Regions from separate parts of the Paenibacillus sp. FSL L8-0641 genome, predicted to be linked through region 2. Evidence: riboswitches for the same ligand, from Rfam matches in the RefSeq annotation. Region 2 holds a riboswitch; the other holds the start of a gene.
What was found. Region 2 has a riboswitch for glycine ahead of sdaAB (L-serine ammonia-lyase, iron-sulfur-dependent subunit beta). Riboswitches for the same ligand answer to the same signal wherever they lie in the genome.
Positions count from the first base shown of each region.

Region 1: another riboswitch for glycine. It lies ahead of MKY16_RS18935 (alanine/glycine:cation symporter family protein); the one in region 2 lies ahead of sdaAB (L-serine ammonia-lyase, iron-sulfur-dependent subunit beta).

Region 1 is NZ_JBBOUW010000001.1:4,192,885-4,198,814, forward strand. It holds gene MKY16_RS18930 (iron-containing alcohol dehydrogenase) at 1-401, shown strand, start outside; gene MKY16_RS18935 (alanine/glycine:cation symporter family protein) at 459-1,877, opposite strand; glycine riboswitch at 2,038-2,132, opposite strand; glycine riboswitch at 2,151-2,227, opposite strand; partial or broken gene MKY16_RS18940 (family 1 glycosylhydrolase) at 2,396-2,869, opposite strand; gene MKY16_RS18945 (LacI family DNA-binding transcriptional regulator) at 3,091-4,062, shown strand; gene licT (BglG family transcription antiterminator LicT) at 4,296-5,138, shown strand; gene MKY16_RS18955 (beta-glucoside-specific PTS transporter subunit IIABC) at 5,372-5,930, shown strand, end outside.
Region 2 is NZ_JBBOUW010000001.1:473,232-479,161, reverse strand. It holds gene MKY16_RS02120 (ABC transporter ATP-binding protein) at 1-849, opposite strand, end outside; gene MKY16_RS02115 (DUF6359 domain-containing protein) at 1,178-2,806, opposite strand; glycine riboswitch at 3,144-3,259, shown strand; gene sdaAB (L-serine ammonia-lyase, iron-sulfur-dependent subunit beta) at 3,471-4,160, shown strand; gene sdaAA (L-serine ammonia-lyase, iron-sulfur-dependent, subunit alpha) at 4,150-5,049, shown strand; gene MKY16_RS02100 (Ig-like domain-containing protein) at 5,210-5,930, opposite strand, start outside.

The DNA.
Region 1 (5,930 bases), 3.7 Mb from region 2:
TGGGCTACTTCGGGGACTGGGCTTCGCATACGATTGAACATGCATTATCTGCTGTATATGATATTCCTCATGCTGGCGGTCTGGCGATCCTATTCCCCAACTGGATGAGACATACGGTCGATCAGGATGCTGCACGCATGAAACGGCTGATGCTCAGCATGTTTGACTTAGACACCGTAGATAAAACAGATAGAGAAATCGCTTTGGAGGGTATTGACCGTCTTAGTGCATTCTGGACAAGTCTCGGTGCCCCTTCCACCCTGGCCGATTACAATATTAATGATGAGCAATTGGAAAAAATCGCAACCATTGCAGCCCGTGAAATGGAATATGGAGGCTTCGGTAATTATAAAAAGCTGAATCAAGAAGATATTTTAGCTATTTTGCGTGCATCGTTATAACATTCAAAAGGGAGTGTCCTCAAGCCTGTGATGGCTGAAGGCACTCCCTTTTGGAATTTATGAATTAACCGTGTGTCCCTTTTCTTCTACTTGAATAGCTGCCCCTACACTGGCACCTGCAAGAATGCCCTTTTTCTTACTAGAATTCAGAGAATCCATATAGATTCGGGTTTCTGCAACGACAATGCCTGACAAACCAAGCAGTGCAATCAGGTTCGGGAAAGCCATCATTGCGTTAAAGATATCTGCCAGCAGCCAAATGGCTTCCAACTTGATGAACGCACCTCCTGCCACAAGTGCGATGAACAAATAACGGTATGGTTTAATCCATTTGACACCCAGTAAATATTCAACACAACGTTCCCCGTAGTAATTCCAGCCCAGTATCGTTGTGAATGCAAATAAAATAAGGCTAATCGTCACGAGTTCTGCACCAGCCGGAAAGGCACTGGAAAACGCATGCTGGGTCATCAGACCTCCATCGTCATTTCCACTCCATATTCCCGTAACCAGCAACGTAAATCCCGTCAGATTACAAATAATCATCGTATCGATAAATACGCCTGTCATGGATATCAACCCTTGTTCTGCAGGCCATTTCGTCTTAGCAGCAGCTGCTGCAATTGGCGCACTTCCCAAACCGGCTTCATTAGCAAAAATACCTCTGGCAACTCCACTTCGCATCGCCAACATAATCGTCGCTCCGGCAAATCCACCCGTTGCAGATGTGGTCGAGAAGGCCCCTTGTAATACTAAAGCAATCGCATGAGGAAGCTCTCCTGCAAACTTAATGAGTACAATTAAGCAAACTACGATATAGAGCCCCGACATGAATGGAACAATCTTTGTGGATACCTTGGCAATACTTTTGAGTCCTCCAATCGTAACAACAGCAGTTAACACGGAAATAATGATCGCTGTAACTACCGTTGGCACTCCAAAGCTACTTTCCGTCGAAGAAACGATAGCCTTTACTTGCGGAAAAGTACCGATTCCAAATAGGGCTACAAGAACACCAGAAAAGGCAAACAACATCGCCAGCGGCTTGAAACGGCGGCCAAGTCCGTTTTCAATATAATACATCGGACCACCCGAAAATTGTCCGTTCCGGTCTTTAACACGGTATTTAACGGATAATAATCCTTCCGCATATTTGGTTGCCATCCCGAAAAAAGCTGCAACCAGCATCCAGAATAATGAACCGGGCCCACCCAGCTTGATCGCTGTCGCCACGCCAACAATACTTCCTGTACCTACAGTAGCTGCCAGTGCCGTACTCAATGCACCGAAGCTGCTTACATCTCCGCTACCTTCGTCCGGCGCTTTACCAATTAGCTTGAGCGCCAAAGGCAATCGAATAACCTGAAGCAGCTTCAAGCGGATCGTTAGCCACAACCCCGTGCCCATCACGAGAATAAGAAGCGGCGCTCCCCATATCCAGCTGTCAATCGTTTCTAACACATGTACCAAATTCATTTTCAACCCGCTCCTCCAACATATTAGAAAACAAAAAAGAGTCAAATCAGCTGATTCGACTCCTGGAGAGGTTAAAGGCACGAAAAAATACAACCATCTTGTGCAGGTTTCTACCTCTAATAGCTCATAAAAAAGCCTAGGGTATTCCCTGTCACAGGTTATTCGCGTCTCTGTCCTTTTGCCTGAGAGTTTAAGCAGATGTTCTCTGCGGTGCACCTTCGGCGCCCAATTAAGGGTCTCTCCAGAGTTCTGTCCGTTTACGGTCCCCGCTTGTGGCTGTAAACAGCCTAAGCACCTGAGAGTTTTGCCCCTTCGGTCGGAACCTTCGTTCCATCTCCCGCAAACATCAACCAGACATATGAAATTTTTATTCATTATACAGAAAACTTTCAGCTTATTACAAGTGAAAAGTTTGTGAAGCCCTCTGAAATATTATTATTGAGTCTATCAAAAAAGCGGGTACAGCAGATCGCATCCTTAGGATGTCCCCTGCTATACCCGCCCGAGATGATATGGAATTACAATTCTTCACCGTTGGTTGCTATCACATTTTTATACCAATTAAAAGAGTCTTTTTTGGAGCGTTTGAGCGTTCCGTTACCGTCATCATCCAGATCAACGTAAATAAATCCGTAGCGCTTGGACATTTCGGAAGTAGACATGCTCACAAGGTCGATAGGGCCCCAGCTGGTGTAACCAATCAGATCAACACCGTCGGCAATCGCTTCCTTCATTTGGGCAATATGCTGACGCAAGTAATCAATGCGATATGTGTCATGCACAGAGCCATCTTCCTCCACCTTATCATATGCACCCAAGCCATTTTCCACGATGAACAGCGGCTTTTGATAGCGATCATAAAACGTATTCAGTGTAACACGCAGGCCGATCGGATCGATCTGCCATCCCCAGTCGGAGGACTGCAGATACGGATTTTTCACGCCACCAATCAGGTTTCCTGCTGCTTTCTCGCCTTCTGGACCTGCCGATACATCGTCATGGTATAAAGACCTCTTTCCGTATATAAGATTTTTACTTTGGCCTAAGTAACCCCATCAAATGCTGCAAATGTGAATCCATACCTAACGGTAACCGTTCTCCTTTGAAATGCATTGACAGATGCTTTAAAATAGACGTAATGCCCTCATAAGCATCCTAATTGTTGTAACGCGTTTCATGTCAAGTATTTTTTTCTTATGTGAGGAGAAGCTCCATGTCGAATCTTGATCAAATTGCAAAACTGGCGGGCTTTTCCAAGGCTACGGTATCCAGAGTATTAAATCAGTCCCCCCATGTCAGTCATGAAACAAGAGCTAAGATTTTGAAAATCATGCAGGAATTAGATTATGTTCCTAATCGGAATGCCATTTCCCTATCCAAGGGTCAGACGCTTCAGATTGGTATCATCACTTCAACGATTAATGAAATTGTTCTTGCTTTTCTGGACAGCTTTGTAGAAATCGCCGGACAATATGAATTCCAGACCATTATTTATACTTCGGGAGAAGACAAAAAGAAAGAGCTTCAAGCTTTTGAAGATTTAAAAAGAAAAAGAGTCGACGCGCTGGTCATCATTTCCTGCGTGAATGACACTGATTTTTTGAGTACCTATTGTAAATATGGCCCAATCGTAGCCTGGCAACGAATGGAGCATACCGATATTCGCTCCGTGGCAATGGATCAATATGAAGGTTACATGCTAGCACTAAAGCATTTGATACAAAAAGGCTATACTCGTATAGCCAATGCTTTTGGTCGTCCAAGCAGCATTAATACCCACAGCAGACAGCGAGCCTATGAGCAGATCATGAGTGAGCACAATCTGCCAGTGTTGCAACACTGGAATCACTCTTCTATTTATAATATCCGTGATGGCGAACAGGTCGTACGGGATTTGTTACAGCATCGGGGGGAATTCCCAGAGGCTATTTTATGTGCTAACGATTATGTAGCCGTGGGCATTCTCTGCGAAGCACGCAGACAACGGCTGAACGTACCGGGAGATCTGGCGATTGTTGGATTCGATAACACGGAGCTGTCGCATACGTTGGGGATTACAACGATTCAAAATCCCATCATGGCTCAAGCACAAAATGCTTTTTTCATGCTTTCCCCCCAGCTGATTGGACGCCAAATGGAGCTTCATTCGCTAGAGTACAGCCTCATTGAACGTACGACCACATAAGGTAACGCTTTACTTGCAAATTAGGCAAAAGGGCCTTGATATAAAATGTTTTTTGTCGAAACAGAATAAAAAATGTTGAAATCGCTTTTTTTTGTGCTACAATAGCACTATATCGAAGGATTGTGACCGGTGATGCGGGCAATGCCTGAGTTCAATTGAGTACTATTGCTAACAATAGTATTGAATTGTGCTTAGGCATTTTTTATTGGTAAAGGATGGGAGGGGGAACTTCAATGATTATTGAGAAGGTGCTCAATAACAACGTCCTATTGACTAAAAACGATAAAGGCAAAGAGGTCATCGTGATGGGAAGAGGTATTTCCTTCAAAAAGGTGGCTGGCGATCAAGTCGATGATGATAAAATAGATAAGATTTTCATGTTAAATGAAAACGAGTTCACGGCCAAACTAACCGAGCTGCTGAACGATATTCCTGTATCTCATCTGGAGGTCGTGAATGAAATCGTAACCCATGCAACAGAAGTGTTGGATACGGAGTTAAGCGATAATATTTATTTAACGTTGACCGACCATATTCATTTTGCCATACAACGGCAAGAAAAAGGACTGGCACTCCAAAACGCGATGCTGTATGAAATTAAACGCTTTTACAAAAAGGAATTTGCAGTTGGACTGGATGCTCTCCAAAAAATTGAAAATACGCTCGGAGTAAAATTGGGCGAAGATGAAGCGGGATTTATTGCATTGCATATGGTGAATGCACGGATTGACGGTAACGAAATGAAATCTACACTGAAAATGACTGAAATTGTCCAACATATATTGAACATTATTACGTACCATTACGGGATTGTGCTGGATGAGTCTTCTTTTAGCTATTCGAGATTTTTGACACATTTGCAATATTTTGCGATGCGAGTGATTCGTAAAGAAGTCATTCACAGTGGTGAAGAATTTTTGTACAACCAGGTGAAGCAGACGTATACCGAAGCTTTTGCTTGTGCCCAAAAGATCAATGAGTATCTGGAAAAAACATACGATCAATATTTAAGCAAGGATGAATACGTATATCTAACTATCCATATTCATCGGGTTACTGAGCGTAATAACATATAAGACTAACAACTTCATACCCCTCATCGTTCATGGATTGTGACTGGTAAGGCAGGCAAAACCTAAACTGATGGTGAAATCGACGTTCCTCTATAGGAGAGAGTGCGCAGTTTTCACCACGAGTTTAGGTTTTTCTTGTTTACAAGGTTAAAAAGATGCATGCCGGCGCATCTTAGCAACAAATGTAAACAGTAAACCCTATCAGTAGCAAGAATAACCCATAAGGAGTTCTAAATATGAGTGATAAAGAACTATCTAAAAAAATAGTGACTCTCGTTGGCGGCGAAGAGAATGTCAATTCCGTATTCCATTGCGCTACACGCTTGAGATTTAAATTAAAAGATCGCACAAAAGCAGACAAAGCTGCACTGGAAGCAACACCTGGTGTCATTACAGTGGTGGAAAGCAGCGGCCAGTTCCAAGTGGTCATCGGCAACAATGTAGGTCAAGTATTTGAGCATATGATGGCAGAAACGAATTTGCAGGATGCAGACAATCCTAATGCCAAAAAGGGAGAATCTTCCGAAAAAACAAATGTTCTTGGCAAAGCGGTCGATATCATTTCCAGCATTTTCTCACCTCTCTTGGGTGCTCTTGCCGGAGCAGGTTTGCTCAAAGGGATTATGGCCTTAATTGCGTCGCTTCATTGGATTGATACTATAAGCGGTACGTATCTCATTTTGAACGCCGCTTCGGACAGCGTATTTTATTTCTTGCCTATATTCCTAGCTATTACTTCGTCCCGTAAATTTAAGACAAATGCCTTTGTATCGGTCGCAGTTGCTGGAGCACTCG
Region 2 (5,930 bases):
GATATCTTGTAATGAGGGAACAATGCCGCCGATGACATGCAGTGATTCCCCCTTGGTATGCGATCCCGGCATGGAAGCAAGCAAAGAACGCGTATACGGATGCTGTGGTTGCCTGAATAATTCAAAAACATCAGCGCTCTCCACGATTTCTCCGGCATACATGACCACCACGCGGTCGGCTACTTCTGCCACAACACCAAGATCGTGCGTAATCAGGATAATACCGCTCCCAGTCTCCTGTTGAAGCTGTTTCAGCAAGTCGAGAATTTGCGATTGGATCGTTACATCGAGCGCAGTCGTCGGCTCATCTGCAATAATAAGAGAAGGTCGGCAAGCTATGGCAATCGCGATCATCACACGCTGCCGCATCCCTCCTGACAGTTCATGCGGATACTGATCATACACACGCACTGGATTCGGTATATCTACACTTTCCAGCAGCTCCAGCACACGTTCCCTTTTTTGCTTCGTAGATAGTGACGTATGATAATCGAGATTTTCCTCAATCTGCTTGCCAATGCTCATCAACGGGTTGAGTGCTGTCAACGGGTCCTGAAAGATCATGCCAATTCCCGCTCCGCGGATTTTATTCATTTGCCCTGAGGAAAGACGGTTCAAGTCCGTTCCTTTAAAAAAGACCTCCCCCTCTACACGCGTGCGTTCCATGTCATGCAGTTGCGGGATCGAAAGCGCTAACGCGCTTTTGCCACAGCCGGATTCTCCGACTACAGCCAGCACTTCATTGGGGTTGACCGTCAGATCCAGATGGTCGACTGCGGGGTGATATTGATCCTGGATGCGAAAAGATACGGATAATCCTTTAATTTCCAACACAGGTTCGGTATTCAATGCGCGCTTCCTCCATTCTCCATGGTCTTGTCCCGCTTATTCTCACCATGTTTGATGTTTAAAACCTCTCATGAACATTACATACCGTTTTTGTCGGAATAATTTGAATACATCCTATCACCAGTATATGGATATATCAATTAAGATTATGCTATCAACATCATTTAAAAAATCAATGATCCAGCAATAGTGCGGCCTTTCTGGCACAAAATGTAATGAAATAACCAACCACAGGTTAATTTTCATCACAAAAAAAGTCGCCTGATCCCTCAGCAGGGATCAAACGACTAACTAACCCAAGCTCACATTGAGCTCCTGACAATATAATTTACGAAGCCGCTCCATAGGAGCCAGACTTGAATGTTCTAGGATCGTACCATTTGTAGCCTGCTGCCGGAGCAGACCAAGGCTCAGGCTGTGGTTCCGTGGACGCCGCAGGCTCTTCGAATGGCAGAAGCTTCGTTGGTTGATCCAGAGTCAAACCTGCCACATCGGACAATTTCGTGTAGTCCTGCTTCCATGCAAGCCATTGAACCGTTTGCACCAGGAAGGTTGAATCATCCACTTCTTTGAAGCCATCATATGTCTTCTTCGACTGTCCGTTTTCCTCACGCACATATTTCGGTGTAGCATCTTCTACAGGGGAAGAATCACCGATGAATGCCGCCTTGCCTTGGCCTACCTTGGAGATAGCGGCATAAGGTCCTTCCGCACGGCCCCCGCCGTTATAAACCCCCTGATCTACCGCATTCCCCCATTTTTTCGTGCCTGAAGGGATATAAGCAATGCCTTTAGCCTTGGTAGGATCAATAATAGCCAGCGTAGATCCTGCATGCATGGCAATCGAGCGCACACCCTTGGTAATACCGAAAGATTGATCTGCGGCTACAATGTCGGTAGCATTCACATCACCGAGCGCATTGTAACGGAAACGAACGCCAAAGTTGGCCGCCAGCCAATCGGAGCTTGTTAATCCTTGCATTGCCGGTGATGCAGCCTCTTCTGCAGTCATGCCTTTGGCCGGATTAGTATAAGCTCCACGACGGTAGCCATTCATAACCTCGGAGGAATCCCAACGGTTTTTGTTACGGTCCGCATTATAATGATCGGAGATGAAGAAGACGCTCCCTCCGTTATTCACGTATTGCAGCAGGGCAGCCTGCTCGGATGCCTTAAAGGCAACATTCGCTTCACCAATAATGAACACATCATATTGGCGCAGCTTGTCATAGGTTATGGCCTGCTCTCCATAAGTAAAAGGAATAGGACGATTTAATGGGTCTACCGTAAAGCCTACATTACGCAGTCCATTGGCAAAGTCGGAGAAGGCGCCTTCAATGACCCAATCTGCTGCACCAGCGGTCTGTGCGTGCGTATTATCGAACAGCACCTTTTTGCCTTTTCCATCCGGCAATGTAGTACCGGGTTGACCCGGGTTGCCAGGTTCAGGTTGACCCGGGTTGCCAGGTTCAGGTTCACCAGGTTCACCTGGTTCCCCCGGCTCGCTTCCGTTCACCAGTTCAACAGCGCTTGGGCTTTTCACTCCACCAAAATTATTGTAGGCGCCAAGTGTACCCGTCACACGAATTTTGCTGCCGATCAGCTCAGGATGGCCTGACAGTCCAAATTGCCCTCTGTACGCGGATGTCAGCTGTACATCCAATAGATTAGAAGTGCTACGTTCATTAGCCTGGTCAGCAATCAGTACGTTAAAATCATTCGCAAACGGAGAAGAAAAGTTAGCCGTTTTCGATCCGGTAGCATGTCCGACGATATAACCTTCTACCGTCACCGTACCTCCACTGCTTTGGCCCTGAAGTGCTTCGGCTACTGTCAATGCTCCCTCTGCCTTGACCTGACCGAACGGAACGAAGATCCCGATCAGCAGTGATGCGATCGCTGCTAGATGCAGCATCCCTTTTAAGCGTGAACCTGTGAACCGCAAGCCTTTTACCATACGTCAATATCCCTCCTATGATTTCCATAAATGTACTTGTCCTCTATCAGATTAGCCGCCAATCTTCTAATTCCTTCCTGATTTCATCCATAATTATGTAAACTTTAATCTTTTTTATTGGAAATGCACCTGTTTCAGGATTTTGCAAAATTCGATTCCAGTCGCTCCAAAGCGCAATATCTAGACGAACTAGGCCATTTCGATCTATATATTGTTCATTGGAAGTCGCTTATTGGATTTTTGCAAAATCCTCGTTTATGTAAAAATTGAACCCTGTGATTGACACCGAGCACGTCATACATTACGCTAAGAAAGACATGTAGAACGGTATACGCGAATGAAGATGACGGGAGAGTCTGTCCAGGAGGCTTACACTCTGGCGGCACCGAAGGAGCAAGACGCCAGCACCCGGCTGGCGGATAATCTCTCAGGTCCATGTATCGTCATCTGACGCAACTCTGGAGAGAGCGCAAGCCACCCAAGGGGTAAGGCGGTAAGAACACCGCACGAAACTCTCAGGTAACGAGGACAGAGATAAGGGAAACTTCCTTATCCTGTCCTTTTTTGTGCTCACATTGTGCGTCAGCATTAGGAACCGTCATAACCGCGCAAAGACGCGGAAATACCATATAGTATGGTATTAGAACATACAGGGGGCCACACCATGCGTTTCAAAGATGTATTTTCTATTATCGGCCCGGCCATGACCGGACCTTCCAGTTCACACACTGCAGGCGCGGTGCGACTCGCACGCGTTGCCCGGCACTGGCTCGGGGCGCAGCCTGACCGTGCCCGTATGACACTGTACGGCTCCTTTGCCGACACGTATAAAGGACACGGTACAGACCTCGCGCTCATCGCAGGGCTGCTTAATTACGATACGGACGATCACCGGATTCCCGATGCCGAGCAATGGGCCGAGCAAGCCGGGATGACCGTGGAATTCGCCGTCAGTGGACTCCCCGCTCCTCATCCGAACACCGTCCGTTTCGAGTTGTGGAAGGGCGAGGATCAGCGCACACTGCTGGGCTCCTCCATCGGCGGCGGCAGCATCCATGTCCAGCAACTCAACGAATTCCGGGTCAATCTGACCGGGGAGCTGCCTACGCTGGTGCTTCTCCACTCGGATAAGCCCGGTACATTGGGCGCAATAACTTCAGCGCTGGGCGCGGCCCACATTAACATTGCCTATATGCACGTAGATCGCAAAGGCCGGGATGGTGAAGCACTCACCGCCATTGAAACGGACAGTTCTGCTCCAGCTGAACTGATTGCGGAACTGCGTTCTTTACCTCATATGTATGAAATTAAGATGATTAATTTGAAAAAAGGAGCTGAATCCGATGCGGTTTAGCCATCTACATGAGATCAGCGCTTTATGCGCTGAAGAATCCACCACGATTGGCCGCTTGATGATTCAAGAGCAGGTACAAGAAACGAATACAACGGAGGAAGAAATCTTTCGACAAATGTCTGATTATTATGAAGTCATGAAGGAAGCCGTTCATCGCGGTCAGACACAAGACACCGTATCCCGCAGTGGATTGACGGGCGGCGACGGCAAGCGCCTGGCCGAGTATCTGCGGTCAGGGGAAACCTGCTCCGGTGATGCCTCTGCGCTCGCCATGGCTTATGCCCTCTCCGTGTCGGAGGTTAATGCATCCATGGGTCGCATTGTCGCCACTCCTACCGCAGGCTCATGTGGGGTTATCCCTGGTGTGTTCATCAGTGCGCAGGAACGGTTCGGCTGGGATGATGAGCATATGGTGAACGGCCTATTCGCCGCTGGAGCCATTGGCTACGTGATCGCCAACAACTCCTTCATTTCTGGCGCGGAGGGAGGCTGTCAGGCTGAGATTGGCTCAGCTATCGGGATGGCCGCTGGCGCTATGGTCGAGCTACGCGGTGGTACGCCTGAACAGGCTGTTCACGCCGCAGGCCTCGCTCTTAAGAACACGCTCGGCCTAATCTGCGACCCCGTCGCCGGACTCGTGGAGATTCCGTGCATCGTGCGCAACGGCCTGGGAGCCGTGACTGCGCTTGCCGCAGCGGACATGGCTTTGGCGGGTGTGCGCAGCGCTATTCCGTCTGACGAAGTCATTGACGTGATGCTTGAAGTCGGCAGCGCGATGCCGTCGAAGCACCGCGAGACCGCCAAAGGCGGCTTGGCTCAGACGCCGACTGGCAAGCGTTTGACCGAATCACTTACACGCAACGCATCAATCAAGAAGAATAAGTCGTAATTTCTAAGCTTTAAACCAATTACTTTCCCTCTATAAAACAAGGCGACTACCTCTCCCCCACATTGTCCTAGGGAAAGAGAATTCGTCCTTATAAAGAAAAGAGCAAGCATATCGTCGCTGGACGTATGCTTGCTCTTTTTCTTTTTAGTCGGGTTACAGATTACTGAACGGTTACCTGTATCTTCGTCATTTTACCTGCATATTTCACAGTAATTACTGCTTTGCCTTTGCCCTGTGCCTTAATGTTACCGTCTTTGACGGTCGCCACAATAATTCTGGACGAGGACCAGACAGCCGGTTTGGAAACATCCTTCTCCGACTCATCCTTATACGTGGCTGTAGCCGTAACCTTAGCCAGCTGTCCTGCCTTCAAATTCAAGGCGACTTCGTCTGTTTGCAAATATTTAAGCGTATCAACATCTACAGGTACGCTGATTATCTTCCCGCCGAACTTCGCCTGAATGTTAGCTTTACCGTAGCTGACCGCGGTAACCTGACCCTTTTTAACAGTGGCTACCTTATAATTGGACGTTTTCCATTCAGCTTGGGTTGTAACATCCTTTTCTTTACCATCGCTCGATTTAACCACAATCGCGATGGTTTTTTGATCTCCAGATTTGAGCGATAGCGCGATTGCATCCGCTTCAATCTTTTGCGCTACGTCCACTTCTACCGTAAACGTAATGTTTTGCTTGCCATATGAAGCAGTCACAGTTGCCTTACCACTACCATTCGCTTTGATCAAACCTTCGCTAACTTCAACCACTTTTACATTGCTAGTTGTCCAGGTGGCATCCTTGGTTACATCTGTTTTTGTACCGCCACTCTTAACTCCTGTTACTTTCAGCTGCTTCGTTTCCTGAGCACCAAGCGCAATTACA